One region of the Microbispora sp. CA-135349 genome, then DNA from elsewhere that is predicted to be linked to it. Evidence: predicted binding sites of a transcription regulator. Region 1 holds the regulator's gene; the other holds the start of a gene.
The links. Region 1 encodes LexA, which represses DNA repair genes until DNA is damaged. Its sites were predicted from a motif close to TCGAACANNTGTTCGA; they were not measured.

Region 1 (4,898 bases):
TCCACGCCGTGCTGCTCGAAGTTGACCGAGCCGTCCCGCCAGTTCGTCATCACGACGTCGCGCCGCTCCCAGCGGACCTCGTCGTACGGGTGGACACCCGGGGTGGTGAAGACGCGCTTCATCTTCAGACCCTTGCGCGGGCGCTTGCCGGCCCGGCCCCCCGCACCCGATACGGTGCCGCTCACGGTCTCCGTCATGACTTCCCCCTCCCAGGGCCCGGTGGAGCCCCTCTTTCGGACCACGCTCGTTACAACCTCATCGTCACGCCGCGCCGTCGCGCGCCGCCGTCCGCCTCGTCCCGGTCCCCCGGAATGCGCCTACTCCTCGGCCTCAGGGCCGTGAGCCGCGCGGAGCCGCTCGATCTCCGCCTCGAAGTCGGCCAGCGTCTCGAAGCCCCGGTAGACCGACGCGAAGCGCAGGTACGCCACCTCGTCGAGGTCGCGGAGCGGCCCCAGGATGGCCAGGCCCACCTCATGGGAGGCGATCTCGGCCGCACCGGTGCCCCGGATGCTCTCCTCGACCCGCTGCCCGAGCTGGGCGAGGGAGTCCTCGCCGACCGGGCGCCCCTGACAGGCCCGCCGTACGCCGGCGATGACCTTCTCCCGGGAGAACGGCTCGGTGACCCCGCTCCGCTTGCTCACCATCAGCAGCACGGTCTCCTGGGTGGTGAACCTGCGCCCGCATTCGGGGCAGGTGCGCCTGCGGCGGATCGCCGCCCCGTCCTCGGCCGCGCGGCTGTCCACGACCCGGGTGTCGGGATGGCGACAGAACGGACAGTGCATTTCATCGCCTCCCTGAACGCACATCCCGAACACAAGGTGTGGTGAACTTACACCGCTGTGACTACTAGATGTTGTGGTCCAACCGTAGAAGTGCCCGACCTTGAACGCAAGTCGAACCGGCCCTGGGCCGGGAAGTGCCTGCTCGGTGCGCGTGTCGCCGCTCCCGTCACCGCCGCACCACCTGCCCCACGCGTCGCGCAATAGGCCCTTTACGCACCATTCCCCGCCGTTTTATGCACGGCGTCTGACCTGGGCGTACAGACGCCACAGAAGATCGGCTGAATCGAACACGGGATCGATCGAACTCCCGTACGATGAGATGAACGGCGAGATCGGTGATTTCGCTGGATATCGAACAATTGTTTGACGGTGATCTTGAATCGCGGTACGGTCGCTCTGTGCGACATGGGGAACACGGATTGAGAGGTGGCATCGTGAGTGACCGAAGTGAGCAAGCGGATGGCGTCAGCGACCTCGCGGTTCGCAGGCGCGACTCGCTTGGCCTCACCCCGAGGCAGCGGAAGATCCTCGAGGTGATCCGCGACTCGGTCCAGCAGCGCGGCTACCCGCCGTCCATGCGGGAGATCGGGGAAGCGGTCCAGCTGACGAGCACCTCCAGCGTGTCGCACCAGCTCACGGCGCTCCAGCGTAAGGGTTACCTCCGGCGCGACCCGCACCGCCCCAGGGCACTGGAGGTCCGGCTGCCGGGAGAGCCGGTGCTGTGGGTCGATCCGGACGCCACCCCCGAGGAGGAGGCCGGGTTCACCCGGCCCACGGCCGCGTACGTGCCGCTGGTCGGCCGCATCGCCGCCGGTGGTCCCATCCTCGCCGAGCAGAGCATCGAGGACGTTTTCGCGCTGCCCAAGCAGCTGGTGGGCGAGGGCACGCTGTTCCTGCTCCAGGTCTCCGGCGACTCCATGATCGAGGCCGCCATCGCCGACGGCGACTGGGTCGTGGTGCGGCAGCAGCCGGTCGCCGACAACGGCGACATCGTGGCCGCGATGATCGACGGCGAGGCCACCGTGAAGACCTTCAAGCGCAAGGACGGGCACGTGTGGCTGGTGCCGCACAACCCCAACTACGAGCCGATCCCCGGCGACGAGGCGACCGTGCTCGGCAAGGTCACGGCCGTTCTGCGGAAGCTGTAGCAGCACCGGCGCCCCGCGATTCGACGCGCCGCGGGGCGCGACGCCGCCTTTCCGGCGGTCACTAAGCGACAATTAGGGTGAGTCGAATGAGATTCGATTCGCTGTCCCTGGATGCGCTGTCCCTGGATGCGGCCCGCACCCGCGACGGAATCAAATGGGCGCACGCCGAGGCCGGCGTCATTCCCGCCTGGGTCGCCGACATGGACTTCCCCGTGCCCGGGGCGGTGACCGAGGCCATCGCGCGACGCGCCGCCACGGATCTCGGCTATCCCGCATGGCTGGACCAGCCGACCGCCGGCCCTCTGGCGGAGGCGTTCGCCGAGCGCATGGAGGCGCGGTACGGCTGGCGGGCCGACCCGGCACACGTGCGGTCCTACACGGACCTCAACCAGGCCCTCCAGGTGCTGCTGCACGTCATGACCGAACCCGGCGACGCGGTGGCGCTGCACGTGCCGGCCTACGATCCCTTCCTCGTCACGATCACCGGGATGGGCCGCCGCCTGGTGCCGATGCCGCTGACGGCCGACGGCAGGTTCGAGGTCCCCGGCGAGCCCGTCCGGGTGCTCCTGCTGGTGAATCCGCAGAACCCCTCCGGCCGCTCGTTCACCCGTGCGGAGCTCGACGCCGTCGCCGCGTACGCCGACCAGTACGGCACGCTGGTGATCTCCGACGAGATCCACGCCGACCTGACGTACGCTCCGGCCCGGCACATCCCGTTCGCCACGATCCTTCCCGAGCGCACGGTCACGCTGACCTCCGCCAGCAAGGCCTTCAACATGGGCGGCCTGCACTGCTCGGTGGCCCACATCGGCGCGAGGGACGCCAGGGACGCGCTGGGCCGCCAGCCCGCCCACATCTACGGCGCGCCCAGCGTCCTCGGGGTGGAGGCCACGGTGGCCGCCTGGCGGCACGGCGACGCGTGGCTGGAGGAGGTGCTGGCGATCCTGGACCGCAACCGCAGGCGCATCGCCGAGCGGCTCCCGTCCGTCGGATACCGCATGCCGGAAGCCACCTATCTCGCGTGGCTCGACTTCGGCGTGCCCGACGCGGCGGCCTTCCTCGAGCGGGAGGCCCGGGTCAAGCTCAACCCGGGCCCCAACTACGGAGGCGGCGACACCTTCGCCCGCCTCAACTTCGCGACCTCGGCGGCGATCCTGGAGGAGATCCTGTCCAGGATCGCCGCCGCACTGTCGTGACGCGCCCGATCAGCTCGCCGTTCGGCTCACTGTTCAGCTAGCGGTGCAGCTCACCGGCGAGGGAACGCCGTTGCTGCCCGACCAGCTGCCGTTGAATCCGAACGTCGTCGAAGCCCCGGCGCCCAGGGCGCCGTTGTAGGACAGGTTCGTCACGGTGACGTTGGAACCGCTCGCGCTGAGCGTGCCGTTCCAGAGCTGGCTGACGCTCTGGCCGTTCGGGAAGGCCCAGTTCACGGTCCAGCCCGAGATGGCCGAGGAACCGGCCTTCACCGTGACCTCACCCTGGAAGCCGCCGGGGTACTGGTTGGCGACCTTGTACGTGGCGGTGCAGGTCTTGCCACCCGGAGACGACGGCGACGCCGACGGAGACACCGGAGGCGACACCGAGGGGGACGCGGAGGGAGACGCCGAGGGAGACGCGGACGGCGAGACGCTCGGCGAGACCTGCGGCGAGGGCGACACCGGCGGGTTGCCGCCCACCGGCGGGATGAGGTACGGCGAGATGATGCTCTGCTTGGCCTGGTCGACCGTGGCCCAGTCGTCCTTCAGGATGCCGCCCGTGTCACCCGAGTTGGGGTTCCACGACCAGTAGGTGAACGACATGCCGTTCACTCCGGTGCCCATGTACTTCATGAGTTCCTGGAGCCAGACCTTGTCGATGTTGCTGGCCAGCGTGGTGCCGAACTCGCCGACCATGATCGGCGCGATGTTCTGCTTGTACAGGTAGCCCCAGTACTTGTCCCAGATGGCCGGCATGTTGGCCGGGTAGTTCGGGTCGTCGAACCAGTTCTGGTGGAAGACCGACGTGGCGTACTCGTGCGGCGAGTAGACGAGCCGGTTGGCCACGTTGAGCCGCACGGGGAACTGGCCGGCCTTGGTGAGGTTGCCGCCCCACCAGCCGCAGTCCTCGTCGTTGCTGGTGTCGTTGTCCCAGACGTTGGACAGGCCGCCGCTCGGGCAGCTCACGCCCTCCACGAAGATCAGCCAGTTGGGCTGCACGGACAGGATCGCGTTGCCCGCCCGCTCGGCCGCCAGGCGCCAGTCACGCGACTCGTCGCCGCAGCCCCAGCAGGAGCCGGTCGCGTTCGGGTTGGTGCCGTCCGCGTGCGGCTCGTTGTGCAGGTCGGCGCCGATGACGGTGGTGTTGCCGGCGTAGTGCTGGGCCAGCGATTTCCAGTTGTTGATCCAGGTCGACTCGGGGACGCCGGAGGTGTACCAGAGCGCCGTCTGGCCCGCGCTGGTCGGCCGGTGCCGGTCGAGGATGATGCGCATGCCCTTCTGGCCCGCGTAGTCCACGATCTTGTCGAGGATCTGCAGCGGCGACAGGCCGATCAGGTCGGGGTTGGAGTAGGTGTTGACACTGGTCGCCTGGGCGCCCGGCTTCAGCGCGTCGTCGGAGAACGGCACCCGGATGGTGTTGTAGCCCAGGTTCGCCATGAGGTCGAGCTGGCTCTTCCACGGGTTGTTCGCCCACAGCCCGTGGAAGGTCTTGTTGTCGGTCTCCATGCCGAACCAGTTGATGCCGGTCAGCCGGACCGTGGCGCCGGTGCTGTCGACGATCTTGTTCCCGCTGGTGTGCAGGTAGCCGGTGCCCGTGCCGGCGGCGTTCGCCGGCGTACCGGTGACGACGAGAACGGTCGCCGCCATCGCGGCGGCGGTCGCCAGCCCGCCGAGAATTCGTCTGTACAAGACGTGCCTCCCACGCGGGGCGCACGCCGACGGTGAGCCATACGGTCAGGCGCGCACCCCAGACCACCGCCGGAGCGGTGGTG
Region 2 (4,898 bases), 210 kb from region 1:
GGTGACCTCCAGGCAGGCCGCGTCCTCGGGATTGGCCAGCAGGCGGTTGGCCAGCCGCAGCGCGCCGCGGTCCGCGGCGCCGGAACGGCCTACGCCGAGATGGCTGTGCCGGCGCCGCCCGAGATCCTGGACCGTGGTGAGCGGGCCGGGAGTCAGCACCAGCAGCGCCCGCCGGGACTCGCTCCCACCGGCGCTCACAGTCGCCTCACTCACCGGGCCTCCGTGAACCGCACCCGGACTCCCGGGCGCAGCAGGGCGGGCGGATCGGCCGCGATGTCCCACACCACGGTCTCGGTGCGCCCGATCAACTGCCACCCGCCCGGCGACTCGCGCGGGTAGACGCCGCTGAACTCCCCGGCGAGCGCCACGGCGCCGGCGGGCACGCGTACGCGCGCCTCCGGCCGCCGGGGCACGGCCAGCCGGGGGTCGCCGCCGATCAGATATCCGAAGCCGGGGGCGAACCCGCAGAAGGCGACCGTCCACGGCGTTCCGGTATGCGCCGCCACGACCTCGCGTACGGTCAGCCCGGTCAGCCCGGCCACATCGGCGAGGTCGTCGCCGTCGTACACGACGGGGATCATCACTTCCTCGCTCGTCGCGCCGTGTCCCCCGGCCGGTCGTACGGCCAGGACGGCGGACTCCACCGCGGCAAGGGACGCCGGCGGCTCGAACCGGACGAGCACGGTCCGTGCCGCGGGGACGACGTCGACCACCCCCGGCGGGGGCTCGGCCGCGAGGGCGTCGTAGAGGGCGACCACCTCCTCGAGGCGGTCGAGCTCGACCAGGACCGCGCGTTCGCCGCAGCGGCGCACCCGTGCGTTCATCCGTCGCCCTCGACGAACGACGCAACGCCGATGCCGTGCGCCTCGAGCGCGTCACGGACCTCGACGGCCATGGCGACGGCGCCGGGGCTGTCGCCGTGCACGCAGATCGAGTCCGCCGTGACGGTGATCTTCGTGCCGTCGAGGGCCTCGATCGGCTCGCCCCTGGCCATGCGCACGCTGCGCTCGGCGACCTGGGCCGGGTCGTGCAGGACGGCGCCGGACACGCCGCGCGGCACCAGCGTGCCCTCCCGGGTGTAGGCGCGGTCGGCGAAGCATTCCGCGATCGTGGTGAGACCGGCGCGGCCGGCCTGGCGCAGCCACGCCGAGCCGGGGAGGCCGAGCACGGGCAGCCCGGGATCATAGGCCCGCACGGCCGCGACCACCGCGCCGGCCTGCGCCTCGTGATGCACGATCGCGTTGTAGAGCGCGCCGTGCGGTTTGACGTACCTGACCCTGGCGCCCGCGACGCGCGCGAAGGCGTCCAGCGCTCCGATCTGGTAGATGACGTCGTCGGCGAGTTCGGCGGGCGGCACGTCGACGAAGCGCCGCCCGAAGCCCACCAGGTCGCGATAGCCGACCTGGGCGCCGATCACGACTCCGCGCGCGGCCGCGGTCTCGCAGGTGCGCCGCATGATCACCGGATCTCCCGCATGGAAACCGCAGGCGACGTTGGCGCTCGTAACGATCGACAGCAGCGCCTCGTCGTCGCCGAGCCTCCACTGACCGAACCCCTCGCCCAGGTCGGAGTTCAGGTCGATACGCATGGTTTGGTAGGGCAACGTCAGCTCCAGAGTGCGCTGATCCCGCTGGGGGAGTTCCAGCCCAGATAGATGGTAAGCGCCCATGCGAGCGCGGACGAAGGGTATGGACCGCAAAACGAAGCTCGTGGTGTTCCCGACATCATCAGCTGCGGCAATGTTTTCGGACAGGCGCGTCTCAACGGAGATGGTGGGCGAAGAACTGCACCGCGTCCGAGTTTGCTCATGCTGGAGCGGGATCTCGGACTGACCAAGCTCTACAACCTGGTGAACGACCCGGCCGAGACCGACCCCGAGATCCCGCTCTTCTGATCCGCTTCTCACCTTCCAGGGTGTCGACCCGGGGACGGGGAATCCGCGGGGTGACCGATGGCATCCTCTCGACAGGGATGTGCGCCGCGACCACCCGTAGCGACACCGTGAGATGAGGGAGCCGTTCCCAGAGACCTACGTGAGCAGGAGCTCCCGGAGCGTCTTGAGGCTCCTCCCGTCGGAGACCCGGTGCCAGGCGGCCCAGCCGTCGGTCTCCTGACCAGAGATCGCCTTGCACGCGGGCGAGGGCTTCTCGAAGATCTCGCCGCTGTCGAGACGGAGACATCCGCCGGGAAGCACCGTCGCGGAGTGGACCTGACCGAGACGGGGCCTGCGCCACTCAAGGCGCTCCCGGCCCGGAGCAGTCCCTTGGCGATCAGATGCTTGAGCACCCCTTCGCGCTCGTACTCCGCTCCTCCGCCGAACCCGGGCACGATGCCGGTCTCGGGCGTGCTCTCGGCCACCGGCGTCTCGCCCAGGTCGCCCTCGACGAGCAGTCGCCGGAGCACGGCGTTCGGTGTGGTCTCGACAAAGGGCCTGGCCAGCGTGTGAAGCGCCTTCAGGACATCCTCGTCCAGATACACATTGGGCTTCTCGGTCAATGCCGTCTCGTTCTATCAGCGGGTCATGCGTACCGTCGATGACTACCTGGTTGAACGGGGGTGACCTCCTCGATGGCTACCACACCAAAGCCTTGCGGGAGGGAGTGCGAGAACTTCGGGTCGTTCTAGGGGATATCTCCTGGAGGATCACCTACTGGTTGCCTTCACGGCGGGGAAGGACCGGGGAAGGACCATCGTGCTTCTCACGGTGTTGCGATCGGCAGCGGCATCGCGACAGAGGCGCCTTCGACAAGTGGAGGTCAGGCCAGGGAGTCGAACTCGCCGGCCTTGACGCCGCCGATGAAGGCCAGCCACTCGGTGGGGGTGAAGAGCAGCTTGGGTCTGTCCGGGTCCTTGCTGTCGCGTACGCCACCACCTCCGGCAGGTTGGCGGCCACCTCCACACACTGACGCCGTTACCGGAAGATCGCGACGGCTTCCGCCAGACGGCGGTGCTCAGGTCCATTCGCGTCTCGCTTCCTCGATCATGTTGAGGGATACGCGCTCAGGAGAGGCCCACAGTCGTATCGCCCTCGACTACCTGCTTCGCCTGCCCGGCGGGCCATGACCATCGGCCGTGAACTGCCCGGCGGCTCACCCAGAACAGCTTTGCCGGGCCGTGCTGACTTGCGTTCGATCTCCTGGGAACGTATGTTCGAAGCAGCGGCGATTTCTGCCCGAATCATCCGCCCGTCTTCCCCCGGGTGGCCAGGAAGCCACAGGGAGAAGGAGTCTTGAGCAGACTTTACGGCGATCCGATCGAGGTGTGGGTCCGGGACGGCCACCCTGCTCAGTTCGTCTGGCGTGACCGGCTCTACACCGTCCGCGAGGTCCAGGACCACTGGGTGGTCGCCAGAGAATGGTGGAAGACCTCGGACGCCGATCCCGGCGAGCGGCGGTTCTGGCGGCTGGGGGCCGCGGCCGGCAAGGAGGTCGGGACCTATGAACTGCGCTTCGACACCGCCAGCGGCGGCTGGCTCCTGCTGAGGGCCTGGGACTGATGGGAACGCTCCAGCCACCCACGACGACCGGGGGACGGGCCGCTGGAGGACGGGACGCCGTACGGGCCGGGGAACGGACGGGGGGACGCCGGTGACGGAACCCTTCGCTCACCTGCACGTGGCGTCCGCCTTCTCGCTGCGGTACGGCACCGCGTTCCCGGCCGCCCTCGTCCGGCGGGCCGCCGAGCACGGCATGGACACACTGGCGCTGACCGACCGCGACGGCCTCTACGGCGCGATCAAGCATGTCATCGCGTGCCACGGGAGGGGTGTCCGCCCGGTCGCCGGGGTCGATCTCGCCCTCGACGGCGCCTCTTCCGCACCGGGCTCTTCGACGCCGGACGACCTGTTCGGAGGCGGCCTGCCGTCCGGCCGCCGCACCGGGCACGGCCATGGGCGCGGGCACGGCCGGGGGACGGCGGCCGAGCCGGCGCGGATCGTCGTGCTCGCGCGCGCCGGCGGCTGGGCCGCGCTGTGCCGCCTGGTCACGGCCGCCCACCACGCGGGGGAGCGCGGCGAGCCGCACGTCACGCCGGGGATGGTGGCCGAGCACGCGTCCGGCCCGGACGGGGAGCCGCGGCTGACCGTGCTGCTCGGGCCCCGCTCCGGCGTCGGCCGCGCGGTGGCCGAGCGGCGCGACGACCAGGCCCGCGCCCTGCTTGCCGCCTGGCGCGCGGTGGTCCCCGACCTGGTCGTCGAGGTGTCCGACCTGTACGGCTACCGCGACGCGAACACCGCCGCCCGCATGATCGGGCTGGCCGACTCGATGGGCGTGCCGGTCGTGCTGACCAACGCGGTCCGCTACCTGGACGCCGCCGACCACCAGGTGGGCAACGTGCTCGACGCGGCGCGCAAGCTGGTGCCCCTCGACGGGCGGCATCTGGACGACCCCACGGCCCACGCGTACCTGAAGGACGGCGCCGAGATGGCACGGGTGGCCGCGCGGGTCTGCGGCGGCGACACCGGCCGGGCGGCGCGACTGCTGGCCGAGACCCGTCGCGTCGCCGAGCGTTGCGTGCTCGATCCCGTCGAGATCGTGCCCCTGCTCGACCCCGAGCGGCCCCGGCTCCACCTGCCGGAGGCCGGCGAGGACCCGGTGCCACTGCTGCGGCGCCGCTGCGAGGAGGGGCTGGCCCGGCGGGGGCTGGAACGCTCGGCCGAGGCTCGCGACCGGCTGGCCGCCGAGCTCCACGTCATCGAGAAGAAGCGGCTGTCGGGCTACTTCACGTCCGTCGTCGGCATCACGGACATGATCCGGGCGATGGGCGTGCGGTGCGCGATCCGCGGCTCGGGGGCGGGCAGCCTGGTCAACTACCTGATCGGCATCGGCGAGGTGAACCCGCTCGAACACGGCCTGCTGATGGAGCGCTTCCTGTCGGAGGGCCGCAAGGGCCTGCCCGAC

Region 2: the regulator LexA is predicted to act here: its motif matches at 3,139-3,154, upstream of ACQPZZ_RS30745 (DUF6504 family protein).

The regions. Positions count from the first base shown of each region.
Region 1 is NZ_CP192001.1:6,494,156-6,499,053, forward strand. It holds gene ACQPZZ_RS29790 (vitamin B12-dependent ribonucleotide reductase) at 1-197, opposite strand, end outside; gene nrdR (transcriptional regulator NrdR) at 318-782, opposite strand; gene lexA (transcriptional repressor LexA) at 1,214-1,930, shown strand; gene ACQPZZ_RS29805 (MalY/PatB family protein) at 2,017-3,126, shown strand; gene ACQPZZ_RS29810 (cellulase family glycosylhydrolase) at 3,160-4,815, opposite strand.
Region 2 is NZ_CP192001.1:6,702,624-6,707,521, reverse strand. It holds gene ACQPZZ_RS30770 (biotin-dependent carboxyltransferase family protein) at 1-213, opposite strand, end outside; gene ACQPZZ_RS30765 (5-oxoprolinase subunit B family protein) at 210-824, opposite strand; gene ACQPZZ_RS30760 (LamB/YcsF family protein) at 821-1,588, opposite strand; gene ACQPZZ_RS30755 (hypothetical protein) at 2,030-2,497, opposite strand; gene ACQPZZ_RS30750 (DUF397 domain-containing protein) at 2,757-2,903, opposite strand; gene ACQPZZ_RS30745 (DUF6504 family protein) at 3,230-3,496, shown strand; gene ACQPZZ_RS30740 (DNA polymerase III subunit alpha) at 3,588-4,898, shown strand, end outside.